2 regions of the Streptomyces sp. SX-6 genome follow, and region 1 is predicted to be linked to the other one. Evidence: riboswitches for the same ligand, from Rfam matches in the RefSeq annotation. Region 1 holds a riboswitch; the other holds the start of a gene.

Region 1 (5,025 bases):
AAGGGAGCCTGACATCCGTCCGCAGGAGCCTGCCGCCCCGAAGGCGGGAAAGAAGAGTGCGGGCCGCGATCTGCGGGCCGCGATAGGGGTGGGGCTGGGGCTCGGCGCGGTCATCCTCGCCTCCCTGTTCATCTACAAGCCCGTGTTCCTCGGCGTCGTCGTGGTCGCCGTGGTGGTCGGGCTGTGGGAGCTGACCTCCCGGCTCGCCGAGCGGAAGTCCATCAGGGCGCCCCTGGTGCCGCTCGCCATCGGCGGAGCGGCGATGACGGTCGCGGGCTATGTGAACGGTGCCGAGGGTGCCTGGGTGGCCATGGCCTTCACCGCGCTCGCCGTGCTGGTCTGGCGGATGACGGAGCCGCCGGACGACTACCTCAAGGACGTCACAGCGGGCATTTTCGCGGCGTTCTACGTGCCGTTCCTCGCCACCTTCGTGGCGCTGATGCTCGCCGCCGACGACGGTGCGTGGCGGGTGCTGACCTTCCTCGTCCTGACGGTGGTCAGCGACACCGGCGCGTACGCGGTGGGCTGGCGGTTCGGCAAGCACAAGCTCGCGCCGCGCATCAGCCCGGGCAAGACCCGCGAGGGGCTCATCGGCGCGGTGCTGTTCGCGATGGTGGCGGGCGCGCTGTGCATGCAGCTCCTCATCGACGGCGGCATGTGGTGGCAGGGCCTGCTGCTCGGCCTCGCGGTCGCGGTCAGCGCCACGCTGGGCGACCTCGGCGAGTCGATGATCAAGCGGGACCTGGGCATCAAGGACATGGGCGAGCTGCTGCCGGGCCATGGCGGGATCATGGACCGGCTGGACTCGCTGCTGCCGACCGCTCCGGTGGTGTGGCTGCTGATGGTGGCCTTCGTCGGCTCCTGAGCCGAGCGCGACTGCCGTACCCTGGAAGAGCCCGCCGCTGGTCGGCGGGCTCTTTTCGGCCCTGCGACCAGCGGGGATGCCCCGGTGAGATCCCCGGGCTTGGGCATGGTCCCCCCGTAGGCTCCGCGCACGCGGAGATCGCCCGTATTCGCCGTAACGAGGAGTCCCCGTCCATGGCACGCCCTGCGCCTGGTGAGCTCACCTTTGTCGCTCCCCGCGGAGTCAAGAAGCCCCCGCGGCACCTTGCCGACCTCTCGCCCGCCGAGCGCCGGGAGGCGGTGGCCGCGATCGGCGAGAAGCCGTTCCGCGCCAAGCAGCTGTCCCAGCACTACTTCGCGCGCTACGCGCACGACCCGGCGGAGTGGACCGACATCCCGGCGGCGTCGCGCGGGAAGCTCGCCGAGGAGCTGCTGCCGGAGCTGATGAGCGTGGTCCGGCACATCTCGTGCGACGACGACACCACGCGCAAGACCCTGTGGCGCCTGCACGACGGCAAGCTCGTCGAGTCCGTCCTGATGCGCTACCCGGACCGGGTCACCATGTGCATCAGCTCGCAGGCCGGCTGCGGCATGAACTGCCCGTTCTGTGCCACCGGCCAGGCCGGGCTGGACCGCAACCTGTCCACCGCCGAGATCGTGCACCAGATCGTCGACGGCATGCGCGCGCTGCGCGACGGCGAGGTGCCGGGAGGCCCCGCGCGGCTGTCGAACATCGTCTTCATGGGCATGGGCGAGCCGCTGGCCAACTACAAGCGGGTCGTGGGCGCCATCCGCCGCCTGACCGACCCCGAGCCGGACGGCCTCGGGCTCTCGCAGCGCGGCATCACCGTCTCCACGGTCGGCCTGGTCCCCGCGATGCACCGGTTCGCCGACGAGGGCTTCAAGTGCCGTCTCGCGGTGTCGCTGCACGCCCCGGACGACGAGCTGCGGGACACCCTCGTCCCGGTCAACACCCGCTGGAAGGTCCGCGAGGTCCTCGACGCCGCCTGGGAGTACGCGGAGAAGTCCGGCCGCCGGATCTCCATCGAGTACGCCCTGATCCGCGACATCAACGACCAGGCGTGGCGCGGTGACCTCCTCGGCCGCCTCCTCAAGGGCAAGCGGGTGCACGTCAACCTGATCCCGCTCAACCCCACCCCGGGCTCCAAGTGGACGGCGTCCCGGCCCGAGGACGAGCGGGCGTTCGTCGACGCGATCGCCTCGCACGGCGTGCCCGTGACCGTACGGGACACCCGCGGCCAGGAGATCGACGGCGCCTGCGGTCAGCTCGCCGCGACCGAGCGCTGATACTGTCACCTGACATCACTCGCACAAATGAACAATCCGACAGGGGAGCGCACGCAGCGCTGAGAGTGCGGCACGGCCCGCAGACCCTCGGACCTGATCCGGTTAGTACCGGCGTAGGGAGTCAGCTCGACCATGAACACCACCCTCCGGCGCGCCCTCGGTGCGGCGGCCGTCACCGCGCTGTGCCTTCCGGCGCTCGCCGCCTGCGGCGGATCCGACGAGGCCAAGGACGACAAGACGGTCACCCTCGTCTCGCACGACTCCTTCAACGCGTCGGCCGCGGTCCTCAAGGAGTTCACGCAGCGCACCGGCTACACCGTCAAGGTGCTCAAGAGCGGGGACGCCGGCCAGGCGGTCAACCAGGCGATCCTCTCCAAGAGTCACCCGCAGGGCGACGTGTTCTTCGGGGTCGACAACACCCTGCTGTCCCGTGCGCTCGACAACGGGCTCTTCACCTCGTACGAGGCGAAGGGCCTGGACGGGGTCCCCAAGGAGCTCCAGGAGGATGCCGCGAAGCACCGGGTCACCCCCATCGACAGCGGCGACATCTGCGTCAACTACGACCGCGCCTGGTTCGCGGACCACAAGCTGACCCCGCCGCAGAGCTTCGACGACCTGGTCAAGCCGGAGTACAAGAACCTCCTCGTCACCGAGAACTCCGCCACCTCCTCGCCCGGCCTGGCCTTCCAGCTGGGCACCATCGCCAAGTACGGCGACGCCGGCTGGCAGGACTACTGGAAGAAGCTCAAGGCCAACGGCGCCGAGGTCGTCGACGGCTGGGAGCAGGCGTACAATGACCGCTTCTCCGGCTCGGCCGCGGGCAAGAAGGCCAAGGGCGACAAGCCCCTCGTCGTCTCCTACGCCTCCAGCCCGCCCGCAGAGGTGCTCGGCATGAAGCCGCAGCCCAAGGAGAGCCCCGTCGGCGTCTCGGCCGGTACCTGCTTCCGGCAGGTGGAGTTCGCGGGCCTGCTGAAGGGCGCGAAGAACACCAAGGGCGGCCAGGCGCTGATCGACTTCCTGCTGAGCAGGACGTTCCAGGAGGACATGCCGCTCCAGATGTTCGTCAACCCGGCCGTGAAGGACACGAAGCTGCCCGAGCTGTACACCAAGTACGGAGCGCGGGTCACCGATTCCGGTACGCTCGCTCCGGAGAAGATCGCCGCGAACCGTGACCAGTGGATCAAGGCATGGTCCTCGCTCGTCCTGAAGTGACCTCAAGGCGGAGGTCGTTGGTGCGGCTCGGCCTGATGGTCGTGCCGCTCGCCTTCTTCGCCGTCTTCTTCGCCTACCCGGTCGCCGCGATCGTCTCGCGGGGGCTCAAGGCGGACGGACAGTGGCAGTTCGGCCGGATCGGCGAGGTGCTCACCGATCCACGCATCGGTGATGTCCTGTGGTTCACCACCTGGCAGGCGGCCGCTTCCACCGCGCTCACGCTGGCGCTCGCGCTCCCCGGCGCGTATGTCTTCGCGCGCTTCGACTTCCCCGGCAAGCGGCTGCTGCGCGCGGTCGTCACCGTCCCGTTCGTCCTGCCGACCGTCGTCGTGGGCTCGGCCTTCCTCGCGCTGCTCGGGCACGGGGGGCTGCTGGACGAGCTGTGGGGGGTGCGCCTGGACACCACGGTCTGGGCGATCCTCCTCGCGCACGTCTTCTTCAACTACGCCGTCGTCGTCCGTACCGTCGGCGGTCTGTGGGCCCAGCTCGACCCCCGGCAGGAGGACGCGGCACGGGTGCTGGGTGCCGGGCGGTTCGCGGCCTGGCGCCGGGTGACCCTGCCCGCGCTGGCCCCGGCGGTGGCCGCGGCGGGCCTGATGGTCTTCCTGTTCACCTTCACCTCCTTCGGCGTCATCCAGATCCTCGGCGGCCCGCGCTACTCCACGCTGGAAGTGGAGATCTACCAGCAGACCGCGCAACTGCTCGACCTGCCCACGGCGGCGGTGCTCACGCTGGTGCAGTTCGCGGCCGTGGCGGCGCTGCTCGCCGTCCACGGGCGGACCGTACGGCGACGGGAGTCGGCCCTGCGGCTGGTCGACGCCGCGCACACCTCCCGTCGGCCGCGGGGCGCGGCGCAGTGGGCGCTGCTGTGGTCGGTCCTGGCCGTCGTCGCCCTGCTGATCCTGCTGCCGCTGGCGGTGCTCGTCCAGCGCTCCTTCGACGGACCGGACGGCCAGGGGCTCGCGTTCTACCGCGCGCTCGCCTCCGCCGGGGACAACGGCGGCACGTTCGTCGTCGCCCCGCTGGACGCCATCGGCAACTCCCTGGCGTACGGGCTCGCCGCGACCGCCATCGCGCTGGTGATCGGCGGCCTCGCCGCGGCGGCGCTGGCCCGGCGTGAAGGCCGGCTGGTGCGCGGCTTCGACGCGCTGCTGATGCTGCCGCTCGGCACGTCCGCCGTGACCGTCGGCTTCGGCTTCCTGATCGCCCTGGACGAGCCGCCGCTGGACCTGCGCACGTCCTGGATCCTGGTCCCGCTGGCCCAGGCTCTGGTGGGCGTCCCCTTCGTCGTACGGACCATGCTGCCGGTGCTGCGGGCGGTCGACTCGCGGCTGCGCGAGGCGGCCGCCGTGCTCGGGGCGTCGCCGCTGCGGGCATGGCGCGAGGTGGACCTGCCAATGGTCGGGCGCGCCCTGGCCGTGGCGGCCGGGTTCGCCTTCGCCGTGTCGCTGGGCGAGTTCGGGGCGACCGTCTTCATCGCGCGCCCCGACCATCCGACGCTGCCCGTCGCCGTGGCCCGCCTGCTCGGCCGCCCCGGGGAGCTCAACTACGGGCAGGCGATGGCCCTCAGCACGGTGCTGATGCTGGTCTGCGCGGCGGCGCTGCTGGTGCTGGAACGCATACGCACCGATCGGACAGGGGAGTTCTGATGCTGCGACTCGA
Region 2 (5,025 bases), on a different contig from region 1:
GTACCGCCCGGGCTTGGTCGGGGTGGGCCAGCAGGGGCCGGTGCAGAAGTAGTCCACGCCCGCCTCCGCGACCGCGGCGTCCACCTCCGCCTCGGCATGCGTGGAGCGCCCTGTCAGCACGTCCTCGCCGAGGATCGCCCGGGCCGCGGGCACCGGCAGGTCGCCCTGGCCCAGGTGCAGCACATCGGAGCCGGCGGCGTGGGCGACGTCGGCACGGTCGTTGACCGCGAACAGCCTGCCGTGGCGGCGAGCGGCATCGGCGAAGACGGCGAGGTGCTCCAGCTCCTCCCCCGCCTCCATGCCCTTGTCGCGGAGCTGCACGATGTCCACGCCGGCGCCGAGGACGGCGTCCAGGAACTCCGGCAGGTCGCCCTGGCGCTTGCGCGCGTCGGTGCACAGGTACAGCCGGGCATCGGCAAGCCGCTCGCGCGCGGTGGCGGACATCGGTCGGGTCTCCCCCCGGGTCAGCGGTGTACGGCCCGTGGACCGGGCCGTACACCGCACGGAATCACTGCAGAACGGAATCGCTGCAGAAGGGTCGTTGCAGAAGGGCAGAAGGGCAGAGGGGTCGTTCAGACGGCGAGCGCTTGGGCGCGGCGCTTCACCTCGGTCCCGCGGTTCTCATGGAGCGCCTGGGCCGGGGTGCCGGGGAGGGTGTCATCCGGCGTGAACAGCCACTCCAGCATCTCCCCGTCACTGAAGCCGTCGTCCTTGAGAAGGGTCAGGGTCCCGGCGAGGCCCTTGACGACCTTGCCGTCCTTGATGAACTCGGCAGGCACGTGAAGCGCGTTGTTCTCGCCACGGCGCACGGCCACCAGCTGGTTCTCCTTCACCAGCTGGCGCACGCGCGTCACCTCGACGTCGAGCATCTCCGCGATGTCGGGGAGAGTGAGCCAGGCGGGGACGAGCGCTTCGATCTTTGCGTCAATCTCGGTCACAAGGACAAGCCTGCCATCCGCCACTGACAGCCGGTAGCCGGGTTGACCCGAGCGGGCTCGAGACCCTCGCCGCGATACGGATCAGAACGGATCAGAGCGCCGCGGCTTTCAGCGGGACGGACGCGTCCGCCGCCCTTTCCCGGTCGATCGCCGCACCCCGCTCGATGAGCTTGCGCCCCTGTGCCAGGTCGCGCGGGCGCCCGACCGCCAGCACCGCCACCAGGACGCCGGAGCGGAGCCAGCACACCGTCCAGGCGGCGCTCGACGGGTCGCCGCGCCAGACGATCTCGTCGGCGTCGGCGTGGTGGCCCGCGTACTGCACGAACCGGCCGAACTGCTCGGACCAGAAGTACGGCACCGGGTCGTAGACCGGCGCCTCGTCCGGGCCGTGCACGATGTTGGCGGCGACGGTCCGCGGGCCCTGCAGGGCGTTGTCCCAGTGGTGCACCAGCAGCCGCTCCCCGTACCGGGCGGAGGGGAAGGACGCGCAGTCGCCGACCGCGTAGACGTCGGGCAGCGAGGTGCGCAGCCGGTCGTCGGTGACGACGGAACGGTCCGGCGCGAGCTCGATGCCCGAGCCGGCCAGCCAGCCGGTCGCGGGGCGGGCGCCGATGCCGACGACGACCGCGTCCGCCTTCAGCCGGCGGCCGTCGGCGAGCACGACCTCGCCGGGTTCGATCGCCGCCACCGCGGCGCCGGTGAGCAGCCGGGCGCCGCTGTTGGCGTACCAGTCGACCATGTGGGCGGCGACCTCGGCCGGCATGGCGCCCGCCAGCGGCCGGTCGGCGGCCTCCACGACGGTCACGTTGCAGCCCGCCTCGCGGGCGGCGGTCGCGAACTCCGCGCCGATCCAGCCCGCTCCGACCGCCACGATGTCGCGCTGCTCGACCAGCAGCGGGCGCAGCCGCTCGGCGTCGTCCAGCGTGCGCAGCAGATGGACGCCGGGCACGCCTTCGCTGCCGGGCAGCCGGACCGGTTCCGCGCCGGTGGCGACGACCAGCAGGTCGTACGGGACGGTGCCGCGCACCGTGTCCAGTTCGTGGTCGGCGGCGCGCAGGCCGGTGACCTCGCGGCCGAGCTGGAGCTCGATGCCGAGCGAGGCGAAGTCCACCTCGAAGGCGGACCCCTCCGCCTTGCCGAGCAGCACGGCCTTCGACAACGGCGGCCTGTCGTACGGGGGGTGGGGCTCGGCGCCCAGCAGGGTGATCGCCCCTTCCCAGCCCTGTTCGCGCAGTGCGACGGCGGTCTGTACGCCGGCCATCCCGGCGCCGACGATGACGACGCGTCTCCGCGCCGCGCCCTTGGTCGCTTCCCGGCCCTCGGCGGCAGGGCCACCGGCGGTGTTCGTCTGCTCACTCACACGATCACCATAGGTCGGTGGCCGGTCTCTTTCGGAGCACCGGGTGACGAGACCTCCGACACAAAGTCACGAGGTTTGAACACTGCCGGCGGGTGCCGCCGCCTTCCGGTCGGTTCCCGGCCCGTACTAGGGTGGCGCTGCACAAGCACTCGCGGGAGCCCGGACGCACCGGGCTGAGAGGGAGGCTGGACGGCCTCCGACCGTACGAACCTGATCCGGGTCATGCCGGCGAAGGGAGGGGCTGGAAGCCCATGCATGCGGATAGTCCACCTGGTACACGTAGTCATGACGTCCTCGTCGTCGGCGGCGGAGTCATCGGGCTCGTCACGGCGTGGCGGGCGGCCCAGCGCGGTCTGGCCACAGTGCTCGCCGATCCGGCGCCGGGCGGCGGGGCCGCGCAGGTCGCGGCCGGGATGCTGGCCGCCGTCACCGAACTGCACTACGGCGAGCAGGAGCTGCTCGCCCTCAACCTGGCCTCCGCGCGGCGCTATCCGGAGTTCACGGCCGAGCTGGAGGAGGCGAGCGGCCAGGACACCGGCTACCGCGCATGCGGCACGCTCGCCGTCGCGCTCGACGCCGACGACCGGGCGCACCTGCGCGAACTGCACGCCCTCCAGCTGCGGTCGGGGCTGGATTCGCAGTGGCTGTCGGGACGCGAGTGCCGCCGGCTGGAGCCGATGCTCGCGCCCGGCGTACAGGGCGGGCTGCGTGTCGACGGGGACCACCAGACCGATCCCCGGCGGCTGGCGAAGGCGCTGCTGACGGCCTGTGAGCGGGCCGGGGTGGTCTTCCACCGCAGCCGCGCGGAGCGGGTGCTGCTGAGCGGGGACCGGGCCATCGGCGCGGAACTCGCCGACGGCAGCCGGGTCACGGCCGGCCAGACCGTGCTGGCGGCGGGCAGCGGCAGCGGCCTGCTCGCGGGGCTGCCGGAGGAGGTCCTGCCCCCGGTGCGGCCGGTCAAGGGGCAGATACTGCGCCTGCGTGTGCCGGAGCCGTACCGGCCGTTCCTCTCCCGGACCGTACGGGCCGTCGTGCGCGGCGGGCACGTCTACCTGGTGCCGCGTGAGAACGGCGAGCTGGTCCTGGGCGCGACCACGGAGGAGCTCGGCTGGGACACGACCGTCACGGCGGGCGGCGTCTACGAACTGCTGCGCGACGCGCACGAACTGGTGCCCGGCATCACCGAGCTGCCGCTGGTGGAGACCCGCGCCGGACTGCGCCCGGGCTCCCCCGACAACGCCCCGATGCTCGGCCCGTCCGCCCTGCCCGGCCTGCACCTGGCCACCGGCCACCACCGCAACGGCATCCTGCTCACCCCGCTGACCGGGGACGCGCTCGCCGAGGCGCTGACCACCGGCAGCCTGCCCGAAGAGGCCCGTCCCTTCTCCCCCCGGCGATTCACCCGCTCACCCCGCTCACTCCAGGAGCAGCCCGCATGACCGGCACCGTGCACGTTTCCGTCAACGGTGAGCGCCATGTCGTCCCCGGCGGGACGACCCTCGGCGGCCTCGTGGCCACGCTCACCACCACGCCCGGCGGCGTCGCCGCGGCCGTCAACGAAACCGTCGTCCCGCGCGGCCAGTGGCAGCTCACGCCGCTCGGCGACGGCGACCGGGTCGAGGTGCTCACCGCGGTGCAGGGAGGCTGATCACGATGGCGGACGACCTGCTCACCATTGCCGACACCGTCTTCACGTCCCGTCTGATCATGGGAACGGGCGGGGCCCCGAGCCTGGAGGTGCTGGAGCGCGCGCTGATCGCCTCGGGCACCGAGCTGACCACGGTCGCGATGCGCCGGCTGGACTCGAGCGTGCGGGGCTCGGTGCTGTCCGTGCTCGAGAAGCACGGCGTACGGGTGCTGCCGAACACGGCGGGCTGTTTCACCGCGGGCGAGGCGGTCCTGACGGCCCGGCTGGCCCGCGAGGCGCTCGGTACGGACTGGGTCAAGCTCGAGGTGATCGCCGACGAGCGCACCCTGCTGCCCGACCCCATCGAGCTGCTGGACGCCGCCGAGATCCTGGTGGACGACGGCTTCACGGTGCTGCCCTACACCAACGACGACCCCGTGCTGGCCCGCAGGCTGGAGGACATCGGCTGTGCCGCGATCATGCCGCTGGGCTCCCCCATCGGCTCCGGCCTGGGCATCCGCAACCCGCACAACTTCCAGCTGATCACGGAGCGGGCGAACGTGCCGGTGATCCTCGACGCCGGTGCGGGCACCGCCTCCGACGCGGCGCTCGCGATGGAGCTGGGGTGCTCGGCGGTGATGCTCGCCTCGGCGGTGACGCGGGCGCAGGAGCCGGTCCTGATGGCGGAGGCCATGCGGCACGCGGTCGAGGCGGGGCGGCTGGCCCACCGGGCCGGGCGCATCCCGCGCCGGCACTTCGCCGAGGCGTCGTCGCCGCTGACCGGGCTGGCGCGGCTGGACCCGGAGCGGCCGGCGTTCGGGGCGGCGTAGGTCACCGTTTCGCTGCGGTAGCTCCGTCCGGACGTACGAGCGTACGGCTCGTCGCGATGGGCTCGTAGACTCGGGGACCGTGGACACGACCCTGCCGGACCCCCTCGTCGACCAGCTGCTCGACGGCCGTTACCGCATCGAGGCGCGGGTCGCCGCGGGTGGCATGGCCACGGTCTACCGGGCCCTGGACACCCGCCTCGACCGCGTGCTCGCCGTGAAGGTGATGCACCCCACCCTCGCGTCGGACTCCGCGTTCGTCGAGCGCTTCAT

The links. A riboswitch is a leader RNA that binds a small molecule or an ion and turns the genes downstream of it on or off. The one in region 1 is predicted to bind thiamine pyrophosphate.
Region 2: another riboswitch for thiamine pyrophosphate. It lies ahead of thiO (glycine oxidase ThiO); the one in region 1 lies ahead of ACV530_RS33595 (thiamine ABC transporter substrate-binding protein).

Annotation. Positions count from the first base shown of each region.
Region 1 is NZ_JBTHHU010000046.1:9,105-14,129, reverse strand. It holds gene ACV530_RS33605 (phosphatidate cytidylyltransferase) at 1-865, shown strand, start outside; gene rlmN (dual-specificity RNA methyltransferase RlmN) at 1,039-2,151, shown strand; TPP riboswitch at 2,183-2,288, shown strand; gene ACV530_RS33595 (thiamine ABC transporter substrate-binding protein) at 2,284-3,363, shown strand; gene ACV530_RS33590 (ABC transporter permease) at 3,399-5,012, shown strand; gene ACV530_RS33585 (ABC transporter ATP-binding protein) at 5,012-5,025, shown strand, end outside.
Region 2 is NZ_JBTHHU010000048.1:2,195-7,219, forward strand. It holds gene thiE (thiamine phosphate synthase) at 1-444, opposite strand, end outside; gene ACV530_RS34110 (Rv2175c family DNA-binding protein) at 573-938, opposite strand; gene ACV530_RS34115 (NAD(P)/FAD-dependent oxidoreductase) at 1,030-2,298, opposite strand; TPP riboswitch at 2,440-2,552, shown strand; gene thiO (glycine oxidase ThiO) at 2,550-3,737, shown strand; gene thiS (sulfur carrier protein ThiS) at 3,734-3,946, shown strand; gene ACV530_RS34130 (thiazole synthase) at 3,952-4,755, shown strand; gene pknB (Stk1 family PASTA domain-containing Ser/Thr kinase) at 4,835-5,025, shown strand, end outside.